Regions from separate parts of the Caulobacter sp. GW821-FHT10C03 genome, predicted to be linked through region 1. Evidence: predicted binding sites of a transcription regulator. Region 1 holds the regulator's gene; the other holds the start of a gene.
What was found. Region 1 encodes LexA, which represses DNA repair genes until DNA is damaged. Its sites were predicted from a motif close to ATGTTCNCNANNTGTTCT; they were not measured.

Region 1 (7,757 bases):
GCCAGGGCGGCCAGCGGGCTGGTTCCGATCCGCTTGCGGATCGAGATCTTGACCGTGTCGGACACCCCGCCGTGGATGAACCGCCAGCGCTCGGGCGCGCCGGCCACGGCCTTCTGGTTCAGGGTCTCCAGCGTGGCGCCGTTGACGGTGGTGAAGCGGCCGGAGTTGGACCAGTTGCCGCCGCCGATGATGTCGTAGCTGTCGAGCACGCCGGTCTCGCCAGCGTCGCAGTACCAGTTCTTACGCGACGGCGCGAGGATGCGGGCCTTGGGTTTGCCCTCGGCGTCACGGCAGGCGTACTGGATCTGCTGCAGCACGAAGACGTGGTCCGGCGACTTGGCCAGCAGCACGTCGATGTCGCCCGGAACCACCTTGCGGGCCGGCAGGTCGCCGCCGGCCTCGACCACGCGCGGCAGCCGGTCGCCCTTGATCACCAGCGCGCCGACCAGGCCGCTGGAGACCTGGATCGCCGTCGAGCCGTGGACGTGCGGGTGGTACCAGAAGGTGCCCGCCGGGTGGTCGCCCGGGATGTTGTATTCGTACTCATAGGTGAAGGTCGGATTGGGCGGCAGCTGGCGTAGGACGTTGTCGCTGATCCCCGCCGGGCTGACCCACAGGCCGTGGCTGTGCAGGTTGGTGGTGTTGAAGCAGTGCGGCTCGTTGATGTCCTCGGGGTGGCCGGGACAGTTGGCCTCGGCCGGCAGCAGGTTGCGGATCTTGACCCGCACCGTCTGGCCCGGACGCGACACCAGGGCCGGCGCGACGTAGGGCCGGCCGGGCTGCGACGGATGCAGGCGGTCCTGGTAGGCCCGCAGCTCGACGTCGTCGAAGGCGCCCTCGTACTTGTCCTTGCCGATCTGTTTGCCGCTGTTGGGGTTCCAGATCTTGGCCTTCAGCAGGACGATGTCGAGATTGGCCTCGACCTCGTCGCCCTTCGGCGGCGGGGCCGGCACGGCGCCGAACTGCTTCAGCGGCGACTCGGGCGGGGCTTCGCCCGGCGCGACCATGGTGAGGATCGGCGGATCGGAGACCGGAGCCGCCTGGCGGGCCAAGGCCGTTCCGGCCGGCAGGGCTAGGGCCAGCGCCGCTCCGCCCAAGAGTCCGAGTTGTCGCATGTGCACCCCCGTGCATCCCAAAGATGCGGGAGGCTGGGCGCATCGCTTCGGTAGATCAAGCCGGATTCACAACCTTGGGAACCCATTTTGAGCAGCCGAGGCCTTTAGTCGCCCAGGCGTTCCTTGGGCAGATGCTGGGTGACGGCCGGCGGGGCCAGGACCATCACGGCCGCGAAGCTGACGGCGGCGCTGGCCGCGAAGGCGGCGGCCATCAGCACGGGCATGATCCGCTGACGCCGGCGCGGCGCGCGCAGCAGGGCGCGGGCGTAGGACAGGGCGGCGGTGTCGAGGGCGGAATCAGCGACGGACATGCGGGAAATCATGCCCGATCGCGCCCCGGTGGCAACGGCCCGGTGGCGCGGCTGTTCGCCGCTAGGCCCCGAAACAGAAAAACTCTCTCCGTAAAGGGATGACGCGCCGCCCCTGCCCGGACTAGAAGCGAGGCCTGAAAGGCGGCGTCATGATCCTGGTCATCGATAACTACGACAGCTTCACCTACAACCTCGTGCATTACCTGAACGAGCTGGGGGCCGAGACCGTCGTCCATCGCAACGACGACCTGACGGTGCAGGAGGCCCTGGGCCTGAAGCCGCAGGCGGTTCTGCTGTCGCCAGGTCCCAAGGCCCCCGACCAGGCCGGCATCTGCCTGCCGCTGCTGCGCGGCGCGCCCGACGATCTGGCGATCCTGGGCGTGTGCCTGGGCCACCAGGCCATTGGGCAAGCGTATGGCGGCGAAGTGGTGCGGGCCAAGGAGGTCATGCACGGCAAGACCAGCCCGATCCGTCACGCCAACAAGGGCATCTTCAAGGACCTGCCCGACCCGTTCACCGCCACCCGCTATCACAGCCTGGCCGTGCGCCGCGAAGACCTGCCGGCCGAGCTGGAGGTCACCGCCTGGACCGCCGACGGCGAGATCATGGGCGTGCAGCACCGCACCCGCCCGGTGCACGGCGTGCAGTTCCACCCCGAATCCATCGCCACCGAGGGCGGCCACCAGTTGCTGGCCAACTTCCTCGACCTGGCCGGCGTGCGCCGCGACGCCCAGATCTGGGTCTAGGACGGGGCCAAGCACATGTCCGACGCCTTCAAGCCTCTGCTGGCCAAGCTGGCCGACGGCCAGACCCTTTCGGAAGACGACGCCGAGGTCTTCTTCAGCGCCTGCCTGCGCGGCGAGCCGACCCCGGCCCAGGTGGCCGCGGCGGTGACCGCCATGCGGCTGCGCGGCGAGACCGTGGGCGAGATCGCCGCCTGCGCCCGCGCCATGCGCCGCGCCGCCGTGCACCTTGAGCACCCGTATGACGTGGTCGACGTCTGCGGCACCGGGGGCGACGGCCTGCACACCCTGAACATCTCCACCGCCGTGGGCTTCGTCGCCGCCGGCGGCGGCCTGAAGGTGGCCAAGCACGGCAACCGCGCGGTGACGAGCAAGTCGGGCACCGCCGACGTGCTGGCGGCCCTGGGCGTCAATATCGACGCGACCCTGGTCCAGCAGCGCGCCGCGCTCGACAGCGCCGGCATCTGCTTCCTGTTCGCCCAGTCGCACCACGGGGCGATGAAGCACGTGGCGCCGATCCGCCAGCAGCTGGGCTTCCGCACGATCTTCAACCTCTTGGGTCCGCTGACCAATCCGGCCGGCGCCAAGCGGCAGGTGGTCGGTGTCTCGGCCCCGCGCTTCGTCGAGCCGATCGCCCGCGCGCTCGGAGCCCTGGGCGCCGAACGCGCCTGGTCCGTGCACGGCGGCGGCATGGACGAGCTGACTATCACCGGCGAGACCGAGGTGGCCGAATGGCGCGAGGGGGCGATCCGCCTCTTCACCATCACGCCTGAGGCCGTGGGCCTGCAGCGCGCCTCGCTGGCCGAGATCACCGGCGGCGATCCGGCCTTCAACGCCGCGGCCCTGACCCGCCTGCTCGACGGCGAGACCGGCGCCTATCGCGACATCGTGCTGCTCAACGCCGCCGCCGCCTTCCTGGTGGCCGACAAGGTCGAGACTCTGCGCGAAGGCGTTGAGCTGGCCGGGGCCGTGCTTGACGACGGCCGCGCCAAGGCCGCCCTCGCCGGCCTCGTGGCCGCCACCAACGCCGAACCTGTGACCGCATGACCGACATTCTCGCCAAGATCGCCGACTACAAGCGCGAGGACGTCGCCGGCCGCAAGGCCGTGCGCTCGCAGGCCGAGGTCGAGGCCGCCGCCAAGACCGCTTCGGCGCCGCGCGGCTTCAAGGCGGCGCTGGAAGCCAAGCATGCGCCGGGCAAGCTGTCGCTGATCGCCGAGATCAAGAAGGCCTCGCCGTCCAAGGGCCTGATCCGCGCCGACTTCGATCCGCCGGCGCTGGCCAAGGCCTATGAGGACGGCGGCGCGGCCTGTCTTTCCGTGCTGACCGACGGCCCGAGCTTCCAGGGCGCCGACGAATACCTGGTGGCCGCCCGGGCGGCGACCGCCCTGCCCTGCATCCGCAAGGATTTCCTGGTCGACCCGTGGCAGGTGGCCGAGAGCCGCGCCCTGGGCGCCGACGCCATACTGGTGATCCTGGCGATGATCGACGATGCGCTGGCCGCCGAACTGATGGCCGAGGCCGCGCGCCTGGGCATGGACGCCCTGGTCGAGGTGCACGACGAGGCCGAGACCGAGCGCGCTGGCCAGTTGGGCGCGACGCTGTTCGGCGTCAACAACCGCGACCTCAAGAGCTTCGTCGTCGACCTGGCCGTCACCGAGCGCCTGGCCAAGCTGGCCCCCGCCGGCTCGCTGCTGGTCACCGAAAGCGGCCTCTTCACCCATGCCGACGTGGTGCGGATGGAGGCCTGCGGGGCCACCGCCATGCTGGTCGGCGAAAGCCTGATGCGCCAGGCCGACGTCACGGCCGCGACGCGCGAGCTGATCGGCTAGACTTCCCATAACGGCGCTCGGCCACGTTTCGGCCAAGCTCGCGCTTCTCAATGCCCCTCGGTGTTCGACATCGAGGGGCTTTTCGCATGACCGCCGGCAAGACGTCGCTTCGCTCGAAACTGGGCGCGCATCTGATCGACTGGGCCAGGACCCTGGCGCTGACGGCGGCCATCGTGCTCGTGCCGCGCACGGTGCTGTGCCAGCCGTTCGTGATCCCGTCGGGCTCGATGGAGCCGACCCTGCTGGTCGGCGACCGCATCCTGGTCAACAAGTTCGCCTATGGCTGGAGCCGCCATTCGGCGCCGTTCAGCCCGCAGATCGGCCATGGCCGGCTGATGGGCCGCGAACCGCAACGCGGCGACGTGGTGGTGTTCAAGAAGCCGGGCGACGGCCGCACCGACGTCATCAAGCGCCTGATCGGCCTGCCGGGCGACGAGCTGCAGGTGGTGGACGGGGTGCTGCGCATCAACGGCGCGCCGGTGGTTCAACAGTCCCTGGGGACGCGGATGGAGGACACCCCGTTCGGCGTGCTGCCCGCCGAGCGCTTCGTCGAGACCCTGCCGGGCGGCAAGACGCATCTGGCCAACAGCTACGGCCCGCGCACGGCGGCCGGCAACACCGCCGTCTATCGCGTGCCCGAGGGCTGCTACTTCATGATGGGCGACAATCGCGACAACTCGCTCGACAGCCGCTTCGACCCGGGCCCGATTCCGGCCGGCCAGGCCCGCTGCGCCTGGAACCCGGCGGTGGACGCCAATCTGCCGGCGCAGATCGGCATGGGCTTCGTGCCGTTCGAGAACCTGGTCGGCCGCGCCGAGATGGTGGTGTTCTCGTGGGAAAGCGGCGCCGGCCCGCGATGGAATCGGTCGTTCCAGCGGCTGTGAATCGGCGGTTGGGGTCCGGGAATCGCGGTCTCGGCGGCCATATTCTCGGAGCTTCGGGCGCGGCCCAATCGGACCGTCTACGGAAAATCACAGCTTGGTTCGCCTTCTCGGCCCGACACGGCCGACTGAGAACGGCGGACTTATCCGACGTAAAATCAGTCATTTAGGACCTGGGTCCTGACATGAGCGGCGCGAACGAACTGGCAGAACGCCGGTCGCCGTAATTCACTTGACCTTAACCAAGAACACCTAGAGAACATTCGCAAGGTTTGCGGTTTGTTCCGCGACGACTTGCGAGGCCGTCATGCTCACCCGCAAGCAGCACGAGCTGCTGATGTTCATCCACGAACGGATCAAGGAGACCGGTGTCTCCCCCTCCTTCGACGAGATGAAGGAGGCCCTGGACCTGGCGTCGAAGTCGGGCATCCACCGGCTGATCACCGCCCTGGAAGAGCGCGGCTTCATCCGCCGCCTGGCCCACCGGGCCCGGGCGCTGGAGGTGGTGAAGCTGCCGCAGCAGGCCACGACGGCCGCCCCGCCCAAGGGGCGCGGGGCGTTCCGGCCGCAGGTGCTGGAAGGCGGCGGCCCCGCCCCTTCGGCGCCCGCCCCGACCCTGCCGATCGCCAATGACAGCCGCGAGCTGCCGATCCTGGGCCGCATCGCCGCCGGCACGCCGATCGACGCCATCCAGCACGAGCGCGACCGCCTGCCGGTGCCCGAGAGCATGCTGGGCGGCGGCGAGCACTACGTTCTCGAGGTGCAGGGCGACTCGATGATCGAGGCCGGCATCCTCGACGGCGACTATGTGATCATCCGGAAGGGCGACACGGCCAACAGCGGCGAGATCGTCGTCGCCCTGGTCGGCGAGGAAGCCACGCTGAAGCGCCTGCGCAAGAAGGGCGGCTCGATCGCCCTGGAAGCGGCCAACCCCAAGTACGAGACCCGCATCTTCGGCCCCGACCAGGTCGAGGTGCAGGGCAAGCTGGTGGGGCTGATCCGCCGCTATCACTGACAGCTTGGGCCGGCACGACGGTTCGAGGGCGCGATCGCGAGGTCGCGCCCTTTTCCGTTTCGGGGGCGCGGCGATGGCGCCCGACCGGCCAGTGTTGACTCAGTCAATAAATCTCCAATATTGACGCAATCAACATTGGAGGCCGCATGACCGATCGCCACGACACCGACGTCGCCACCCTGCGCGCCTTCAACCGCGTCTACACCAGCCGCCTGGGCCTGCTGGACGCCAGCTATGACGGCAGCCCTTTCACGTTGAGCGAAGCGCGGGTTCTCTACGAGCTGGCCAACCGGACCGACGCGATGGCCGCCGACATCGCCCGCGCCCTGCGGCTGGATCCGGCCCAGGTCAGCCGTACGATCAAGCGCTTTTCCGAACGGGGCCTGGTCACGGCGCGCGAGAACCCGGCGCACGGCCGCCACCAGTTGCTGAGCCTGACCGATGAAGGCCGCGCGACCTTCGCCGCTCTCGAAGCCAACACCCGCGCCAGCGTCGGCGCCCTGATCAAGGGGCTGCATCCGCTGCAGCGGGCGCGCCTGCTCGAGGCGGCCGGCGCGATCAACGAGGTGTTCGAGGGCGGTCCGCCCGAGGTCGTGCTGCGGGCCTTGCGCCCCGGCGACCTGGGCCTGGTCGCCTCGCGCCAGGCGGTGCTCTACGCCAGCGAATACGGCTGGAACGGTGACTACGAGGCGCTGGTGGCCGGCATCCTGGCCGACTTCCACCACAACTTCGATCCCGCCCGGGACGACGCCTGGATCGCGCAGGCCAGCGGCCGGATGGTCGGCTCGATCTTCCTGGTGCGCGGCGATGCGCCGGGCGTGGCCAAGCTGCGGCTGCTCTATGTGGAGGCGCAGGCCCGAGGCCTGGGCGTCGGCCGGCGGCTGGTCGAGACCTGCGTCGAACGCGCCCGGGCGCTGGGCTACCAGCGGCTGGACCTCTGGACCGTCAGCGTCCTGACCGCCGCGCGCCGGCTCTACGAGCAGGCCGGCTTCACCCTGACCCACGAGGCGCCCGGCCGCCAGTTCGGCCACGACCTGATCGACCAGACCTGGTCGCTGGACCTCTAGACCGCCAGCGCTTTCGCCGCCGCGTCGAAGCCGGCCCAGGCCGCCGCGGCCAGGGCCGCGCCGGTGCTGGCGCGGCGCACGCCCAGGCCCGGCAGGTCGGCGAGCTTCATGTCCGGCCCCCACAGCAGCACGTTGACCGGCTTGGGCGCCACGGCCGCGACGATGGCGGCGATGTCGTCGTACTTCGTCACGCCCGGCGCGTAGAGGCAGTCGGCGCCGGCCTCGGCATAGGCGACCAGGCGCTCGATGGTCGGGGCGAGGTCGTCGCGGCCGATCAGGAAGCCTTCGGTGCGGCCAACCAGGATCACGTCCTGGCCCGAGGCGTCGATGGCGGCGCGGGCGGCGGCGATGCGGGCGACGGCCTCGGGCAGCTCGTAGAGGTCCTTGCCTGTGCGGTCCTCGATCGAGAGGCCGGCGACGCCGGTCTCGACGGCGCGGGCGACATTGGCGGCGACGCCTTCGGGGGTGTCGGCGAAGCCGGCCTCGAAGTCGGCGTTGACCGGCAGGTCGGTGGCCGCGACCAGCCCGCGCAGGTGCTCCAGCACCTCGTCGACCGTGACCTCGCCGTCGGCGCGGCCCCAGGACCAGGCCATGCCGGCGCTGGTCGAGGCCAGGGCCTTGAAGCCGAGCTTCTGGAGCCGGACCGCGCCGCCGGCGTCCCACGGATTGGGCAGGGCGAAGAAGCCGTCGGCGTGCAGAGCGCGGAAGGCGGCGCGGCGGGCGGCGAACTTGGCGGCGAACTCAGCGGCGTCGGTCATCGGGTCTTCCTTCAGTACGGGGCGCGAGTCCTTAC
Region 2 (7,757 bases), on a different contig from region 1:
AAGTAGTCGAGGAAGGTGCTGCGGATCTCGTTGAGGCTAGGCATCGTCGTCTCGGGAATCTCGAAAGGTCCGGTGTCGGCCGGAAGTCGGCGCTGCATAGCGCGGTTTCAAGATTTGTGGAAATCGAACCTGGGATGTGACCGGTTTCGGACGGCGCGCCGCTGGCCGGGCTCGGCGTGGTCGCGCTATGGGACTCGGGGGCGACGCGGGGGACGCGGGATGGTCGATCGAAATCTTGGCGTGACGCGGCGGCCGCGCCCCGCCCGCACCGCCGGCGAGGTGCGGGTCGAGGGCCGCAGGCCGCCACCCTGGCCGCTGCGGCTGATGCTGGCGGTCGCCATCGTCTCGCCGCTGTTCAGCCTCTGGTGGGAGGCCGAGCACAAGGCCGAGGTCGAGATCGAGCAGGCCGGCGAGTGGAGCCTGGACGGCGAGCCCTGCCCGGCCAGCACCGCCGCCGACTTCGCGGCGGCCTCGCGGCGCGCGCCGATGACCACGGCCTTCGACGCGGTGCGGCTGTCGCGCCGGGCCGGCCACGTGCGGTGCGCCCGCCACGTCTATCGCCTGGACGGCGGCAAGCAGGAGGCTCAGGTCTGCGACTTCACCAGCCCCGGCGCCCTGGCGGTCGCGAGCCCCAAGACCGTGGTCTATTACACCGCCCCGGGTTCGGCCCGGGTGGCGGTGATCGACGGCCAGCCGCGCTGCGTGCAGACCGCGCGCTTCCGAATGGGGCAGTGACGGCAGGCGAGGAGCGACATTCCCCGGCTCGCCCCAACCCGTTCCTCCCCGCGAAGGCGGGGGTCCAAGCTGGTTTTCAGGATGAGGCGGGGCGGCGGATCACCTGCGGCCTCGGCTTTCCCCCTTCGCGGGGACCCTCGGTGAAAAGGGACAGAGTTTCCCGACGGCGTCCGGCCTGACGCCGTAGCTCGGCAGGTCCGTCTCTCTATTCGTCTATTGGCGTACGCATCCCGCCGCTCCTACTGTCGCCGGGCGGGAGGACCAGGATGGACGCTGCGGAGATTGGGGAACGACCGGGGGCCGTACGGGTCGATGGACGCGCCAGGCGCGGCGTCTGGATCTTCTGGGCGGCGATCGCCCTCGCCATCGCCGCGCCGCTGATCGTCTTCGTCGCCTGGAAGCAGCGCGAGGCCGCCGGCGCCGCCGAGGCCTATTGGAGCCTGGCGGGAACGCCCTGCCCGGTCCTGACCCAGGCCGCCTTCGAGGCCCGGCAACGCAAGCCGATGGCCTTCGCCTTTGACAGTCTCAGCGTGGCGCGCGGCGCCGGCCACATGGAATGCACCCACCGGACCTACGCCCAGGCCGGCGGCAAACGCGAGGCGCCGGTCTGCGACTTCAGCGGCCCGATCGCCCTGGCGGTCGGCGTCGGCGGGCGGCAGGCCTTCTATGCGCCGACGGGATCGGCGCGGGTGGCCGTGATCGACGGCGCGCCGGTATGCGTGCAGCGGCCGTGGACGAAGATCGGGAACTGAGGGGGCTGGGGCTTCTACTCATCTGACGGAATTCGGCAGACGCTCTGGAAGCTGAAAACGGCCCCCCTCCGGCCCTCCGGGCCACCTCCCCCAGAGGGGGAGGATCTGATCCGGCGCCGCGCCAGGAAGATGCTCCCCCTCTGGGGGGAGCTGTCGCGGAGCGACTGAGGGGGAAGGCCAGCGCCCTGCGGCGGTCGCCCCCTCCGTCACGGCGCGTTTCGCGCCGCGCCACCTCCCCCGCTTTGCGGGGGAGGACAAACGAAATCGGACGCCTGGCATGGGGTCCAGGCGTCCGGGGATCGCGGCCGTCGTGGCGGTGTAGGTCCGCCGCGGGCGTATGGCGGGGTCGCCCTCGGCGGGCGGCGGCCGCGAAACTCGGAGCAGGCGCGCCCCGAGCTGTCTCTTATTCTTCCTCGCCGTCCTCGGGACCGCCGACCAGCAGCTCTTCCTCGATCTTCTGCGAGGCCTTGCGCACGGCCATCTCGATCTCGTTGGCCAGGTCCTTGTTGTTCTTGAGGAACTCGCGGACGTTGTCGCGGCCCTGGCCGATGCGCTGGCTGTTGTAGGAGAACCAGGAGCCGGCCTTGTCGATGATGCCGCCCTTGACGCCCAGGTCGATGATCTCGCCCAGCTTGGAGATGCCCTCGCCGTACATGATGTCGAACTCGACCTCGCGGAACGGCGGGGCCACCTTGTTCTTCACCACCTTGACGCGGACGTTGTTGCCGATGATCTCGTCGCGGTTCTTGACCGAGCCGGTGCGGCGGATGTCCAGGCGCACCGAGGCGTAGAACTTCAGCGCGTTGCCGCCCGTGGTCGTTTCCGGGCTGCCGTACATCACCCCGATCTTGTGACGGATCTGGTTGATGAAGATGACGATGGTGTTGGCCTTGTTGATCGAGCCGGTCAGCTTGCGCAGCGCCTGGCTCATCAGACGGGCCTGGAGGCCGGGCAGGCTGTCGCCCATCTCGCCTTCGATTTCGGCCTTCGGGGTCAGGGCGGCCACGGAGTCGACCACGACGATGTCGACCGCGCCCGAGCGCACCAGGGTGTCGGTGATCTCCAGAGCCTGCTCGCCGTTGTCCGGCTGCGAGACCAGCAGGTTGTCGAGATTGACGCCCAGCTTGAAGGCGTAGCCCGGATCCAGCGCGTGCTCGGCGTCGACGAAGGCGGCGGTGCCGCCGGCCTTCTGGACCTCGGCGACGACGTGCAGGGCCAGGGTGGTCTTGCCCGAGCTTTCGGGGCCGTAGATCTCGATCACCCGGCCCTTGGGCAGGCCGCCGATGCCCAGCGCGATGTCCAGGCCGAGCGAGCCGGTGGAGACCGACTCCATCTCGACCTTGCCCTTTTCGCCCAGCTTCATCACCGAGCCCTTGCCGAAGGCCCGATCGATCTGCGCCAGGGCCGCTTCTAGCGCCCGCGCCTTGTCGCCTTCTTCCTTGCCCACGAGTTTCAAAGCCGCCTGACTGGTCATTGGATGATCCGCCTTATTCCATGATTCCGACCGTCCGGCCGGAAGTTCGAGCGCCTCGGCGCCCACCGCCTGTGGAATGATTAATGCGTACACATTTTGTTCTATGTTCGCAAGATGTTCTTTTTCGGTCCGGCGCGCCCGCCGTACCTGCCTGCGACGGGCGGTCGCAGCCCCATCGGCGACCCGCCCCCGTGCACGGGTCTTTAAGCTAAGGCGCGCAAGCTGCCCCACCTCTGGGGAGCTCTGCCTTGTCGATCGATCCGCGCCGCCTGCTGGGACTGGCCTTCGCCAGCGCCGACCTATTGCTGGAACTCGAGGGCGACCGGGTCAGCCTCGCCCTGGGCGCGGCGCAAAAGATCATGGGCAAGCCTGAAACCTCCTTGATCGGCCGCGTCTGGCGCGACCTGTTCACCGCCGCGGACCGCCCGCTGATGGACGCCGCGCTCTATGCTCTCGACGAGGGCCAGCGCCGGGGTCCGGTCACCGTCCGCGTCGCCGGGGAGCCGGAGCGCTTCGTTGGAGTCACTCTGCGCGCCCTCCCCGACAATTTCGGTCGCACCTCCATCGCGGTCACCGCCGCCCGCGCGCCCGCGGGAGGCCTCGACGCCGCCGGCCTGCGCCCGCGCGAGAATTTCGAGGAGATCGCCAAGGGCCTGTTTGAAGCCGCGCGGGTCACCGGGCTCGAGCTGGAACTGGCCATGGTCGAGTTCGCCGGCCTGTCGGCCCTGCGCGAAGGCCTGAACGCGCCCGACGCCCTGGCGCTGGACATGAAGATCGCCGGCGCCGTGCGGGCCGAGTCCCACGCCGGCGCCATGGCCACCCAGGTCTCTCCCGAGCGCTACGCCCTGCTGCGCGCCAAGGACGACCGCCCCGAGGCCCTGGCCGCCCGCCTGACCAAGATCGCCGCCCTCGACGCCAGCGCCCACGTCGTGCCGCTGGACGGCGGGACCTCGTCGCGCGGCCTGCGCGCCCTGCGCTACGCCCTCGACGACTTCCTGCGCGAGGGCCTCAAGGACACCCCGCCGCTGACCCTGTCCGAAGCGATGAACCGCTCGGTCAAGCGCACCCTGGCCCGCGCCGGGGCCCTGGGCGCGGCCGTCAGCCAGCGCCGCTTCACCCTGGCCTACCAGCCCGTGGTCGACCTTTCGAACGGCCAGGCCCACCACCACGAGGCGCTGGTCCGCTTCGAGGACGGCGCCAGCCCCTTCGCCCTGATCCGCATGGCCGAGGAGTTCGACATCATCGAGGAGCTGGACCACGCCATCGCCGAGCAGGCGGTGCGCCGGATCGCCTCGGACCGCAGCGGCGCGGTGAAGCTGGCCGTCAACGTCTCGGGCCGCACCATCGTCAGCGAGACCTTCGTCGATCACATCAACCGCCTGCTGACCCAGACTCCGGCCGCCAGGGGCAAGCTGATCTTCGAGGTCACCGAGACCAGCGCCATCGACGACCTGCCCCGCGCCAACCGCCACATCCAGGCCCTGCGCGGCCTGGGCTCGCTGGTCTGCCTGGACGACTTCGGGGCCGGCGCGGCCTCGTTCGCCTACCTCCAGGAACTGACCCTCGACATCGTCAAGATCGACGGCCGCTACGTGCGCGAACTGGCCGGCAACAGCCGCGACGGCGCCATGGTGCGCCGCCTGGTCGAGCTGTGCCGCGACCTCGACGTGCGCACCGTCGCCGAGATGGTCGAGACCGCCGAGGTCGAGGACGTGGTCCGCAAGGCCGGCGTCGACTTCGCCCAGGGCTGGCTCTACGGCAAGCCGGCCGACCAGCCGCAGCCCTCGCAGAAGCCCTTGGCCGTCACCCCGATGGCCCGACGCGCTGGCGTGTCGGAAGGCTGGGGCTGAAAAACTCTACCCTGATCGCGTGGAACCGTTGATCGCGCCAAGCGTCTTAAGCCTCTAGTCGATAGGCGCGTCGGCTATCCGACGCCGCCGGTGATTGAGGGGGGCCTCAAGTTTCGCATGGACGCCGCCGATCCGGCGGAGCGTGAGGCCGATCGCCTCGCGGCGCTCCGCCGTTACGACATTCTGGACACCCCGCGCGAGGCGGCCTTCGACGAGATCGTCGCCCTGGCGGCCGAGATCTGCGGCGCGCCCATCGCCGTCGTCAACCTGATCGACGAGCACCGTCAGTTCTTCAAGGCCGAGGTGGGCCTGGGCGTGCGCGAGACGCCGCTGGAGACGTCGTTCTGCGCCAAGGCCATCTTGGAAGACGACTTCCTGCTGGTGCCCGACGCCACGCGCGACCACCGCTTCGACGGCAATCCGCTGGTCACCGGCGAGCCGCACCTGCGGTTCTACGCCGGCGCCCTGCTGAAGACCGCCGAGGGCCTGCCGATCGGCACGCTGTGCGTGCTCGACACCGCGCCCAAGGAACTGTCGCCCCTGCAGCAGCGCACCCTGCAGGTGCTGGCCCGGCAGGTGATGAACCAGCTCGACCTGCGGCTTTCGCTGCAGCATCGGGCCCAGAGCGAGCAGCTCTACCGCACCCTTTTCGACTCGATGGACGAGGGTTTCTGCATCATCGAGTTCTTCGACGGTCCGCACGGACCGCTCAGCGACTACGTCCACGTCGACGCCAACGCCGCCTACGCCCGCCACGCCGGCATCCCCGAGGTGGTCGGCCAGAAGCTGCGCGAGATGGTGGGCGACGAGGCCGACGCCTGGGTGGCGCGCTACGGGCAGGTGCTGCGCACCGGCCAGCCGATCCGCTTCGAGCAGGAGCTGGTGGCCACCGGCCGCTACCTTTCGCTGTCGGCCTTCCGCATCGAGCCGCCCGAGCGCAGGCAGGTGGCGGTGCTGTTCCAGGACGTCACCGAGCGCCGCCGGGCCGAGCTGGCCCTGCGCCAGCTGAACGAGACCCTGGAGCAGCGGGTGGCCTCGGCCCTGGCCGAGCGCCGGGTGCTGGCCGACGCGATGGAGGGCGCCAACGCCTTCATCCAGGTCGCCGACCAGGACTTCCGCTGGCTGGCCATCAACAGCGCCGCGGCCGACGAGTTCGAGCGGGTGTTCGGCGTGGCGCCCCATGTCGGCGACAGCATGCTCGACCTGCTGGACGACCAGCCCGAAAACCGCGAGCAGGTGCGCGCGGTCTGGTCCCGCGCCCTGGCCGGCGAGGAGTTCGTCGCGGTCGAGGCCTATGGCGATCCCGCCGGCTACCGTCGCTATTCCGAGATGCGCTTCGGCGTGCTGCGCGACGAGGCTGGCGTCCAGGCCGGCGCCTATCAGTTCGTCTACGACGTCACCGAGCGCCTGGCCGAGCAGGACCGCCTGCGCGAGGCCGAGGACGCCCTGCGCCAGGCCCAGAAGATGGAGGCCGTCGGCCAGCTGACCGGAGGCCTGGCCCACGACTTCAACAACCTGCTGTCGGGCATCTCCGGCTCGTTCGAGATGATCGGCACGCGGCTGTCGCAGGGCCGCATGGTCGATGTCGACCGCTACGTGGCCGCCGGCCAGGGCGCGGCGCGGCGGGCCGCCGCCCTCACCCACCGCCTGCTGGCCTTCTCGCGCCGCCAGACCCTCTCGCCCAAGCCGATCGTCATCAACCGGCTGATGGCCGAGTTCGTCGAACTGGTGCGCCGCACCGTGGGACCGGCGATCAAGGTCGAGACCGTCGCGGCCGGCGGCTTGTGGCCCACCCTGGTCGACGCCAACCAGCTGGAGAACGCCCTCCTCAACCTCTGCATCAACGCCCGCGACGCCATGCCCGACGGCGGCCGCATCACCATCGAGACCGGCAACAAGTGGCTCGACCGCCGCTCGGCCGACGAGCGCGGCATGGAACCGGGCCAATATGTCTGCATCTGCGTCAGCGACACCGGCGTGGGCATGGACAAGGCGGTCCAGGAGCGGGTGTTCGACCCCTTCTTCACCACCAAGCCGATCGGCGAGGGCACCGGCCTTGGCCTGTCGATGGTCTACGGCTTCGCCCGCCAGTCGCACGGCCACGTGCGGATCTATTCCGAACTGGGCCAGGGCACGATGGTCTGCATCTACCTGCCGCGCCACTTCGGCAAGGAGGAAAGCGACGAGAGCGACGTCGCCGCGGCCCTGCCCGCTCCCGCCGCCGCCGGCGAGACGGTGCTGGTGGTCGATGACGAGCCGACCGTGCGGATGCTGATCGTCGATGCGCTGCAGGAGCTGGGCTACGCCTGCATCGAGGCCGCCGACGGCCCGGCCGGCCTGCGCCTGCTGCAGACCGACGCCCGCATCGACCTTCTGATCACCGACGTCGGCCTGCCCGGCGGGCTGAATGGCCGCCAGGTGGCCGACGCCGCCCGCGCCCTGCGGTCCGACCTGAAGGTGATGTTCATTACCGGCTACGCCGAGAACGCGGTCCTCAACCACGGCCATATCCAGCCCGGCATGGAGGTGCTGACCAAGCCCTTCGCCGTCGCCGACCTGGCCGGGCGAGTGGATCGTATGCTGAGGGGTTGAGAGTCAGGAATGTGGCGAAATCCGGCTTGAACTCGACCATCCGGTTAGGCATGATTCCACTCAGCCGGCGGGGCGATAACGACATTTGATCAAGGCGTAACCAACGTGACTAAGGCACGTCGGCGCGAAAGCGCACGCGTGTCTGTTCGAAGTCTCCGTTCTCCCTGACGCCTTGGGGGCGACGGCGTTTGTGCGATGTGGCGGCTCGCTGCGTCGGTCAAAGGCGTCGCCATGTCGCCGACCGAACCAGACGACGCCCCAAGGAGGGTGTTATGGTTGCGGTCAATCTCGAACTGAACATTCAGGGCGCACGACGCGTCGAGGGCCAGCGACGCTCACGCACTTTGGGGGGTG

Region 2: the regulator LexA is predicted to act here: its motif matches at 3,065-3,082, upstream of recA (recombinase RecA).

What each region holds. Positions count from the first base shown of each region.
Region 1 is NZ_JBWKNI010000015.1:119,114-126,870, reverse strand. It holds gene AC07NG_RS18695 (multicopper oxidase family protein) at 1-1,115, opposite strand, end outside; gene AC07NG_RS18690 (hypothetical protein) at 1,220-1,426, opposite strand; gene AC07NG_RS18685 (anthranilate synthase component II) at 1,576-2,172, shown strand; gene trpD (anthranilate phosphoribosyltransferase) at 2,188-3,216, shown strand; gene trpC (indole-3-glycerol phosphate synthase TrpC) at 3,213-4,001, shown strand; gene lepB (signal peptidase I) at 4,088-4,885, shown strand; gene lexA (transcriptional repressor LexA) at 5,190-5,897, shown strand; gene AC07NG_RS18660 (bifunctional helix-turn-helix transcriptional regulator/GNAT family N-acetyltransferase) at 6,044-6,964, shown strand; gene AC07NG_RS18655 (isocitrate lyase/PEP mutase family protein) at 6,961-7,722, opposite strand.
Region 2 is NZ_JBWKNI010000001.1:9,809-17,565, reverse strand. It holds gene alaS (alanine--tRNA ligase) at 1-44, opposite strand, end outside; gene AC07NG_RS00070 (hypothetical protein) at 220-735, shown strand; gene AC07NG_RS00065 (hypothetical protein) at 1,002-1,487, shown strand; gene recA (recombinase RecA) at 1,891-2,961, opposite strand; gene AC07NG_RS00055 (EAL domain-containing protein) at 3,210-4,811, shown strand; partial or broken gene AC07NG_RS00050 (PAS domain-containing protein) at 4,956-7,403, shown strand.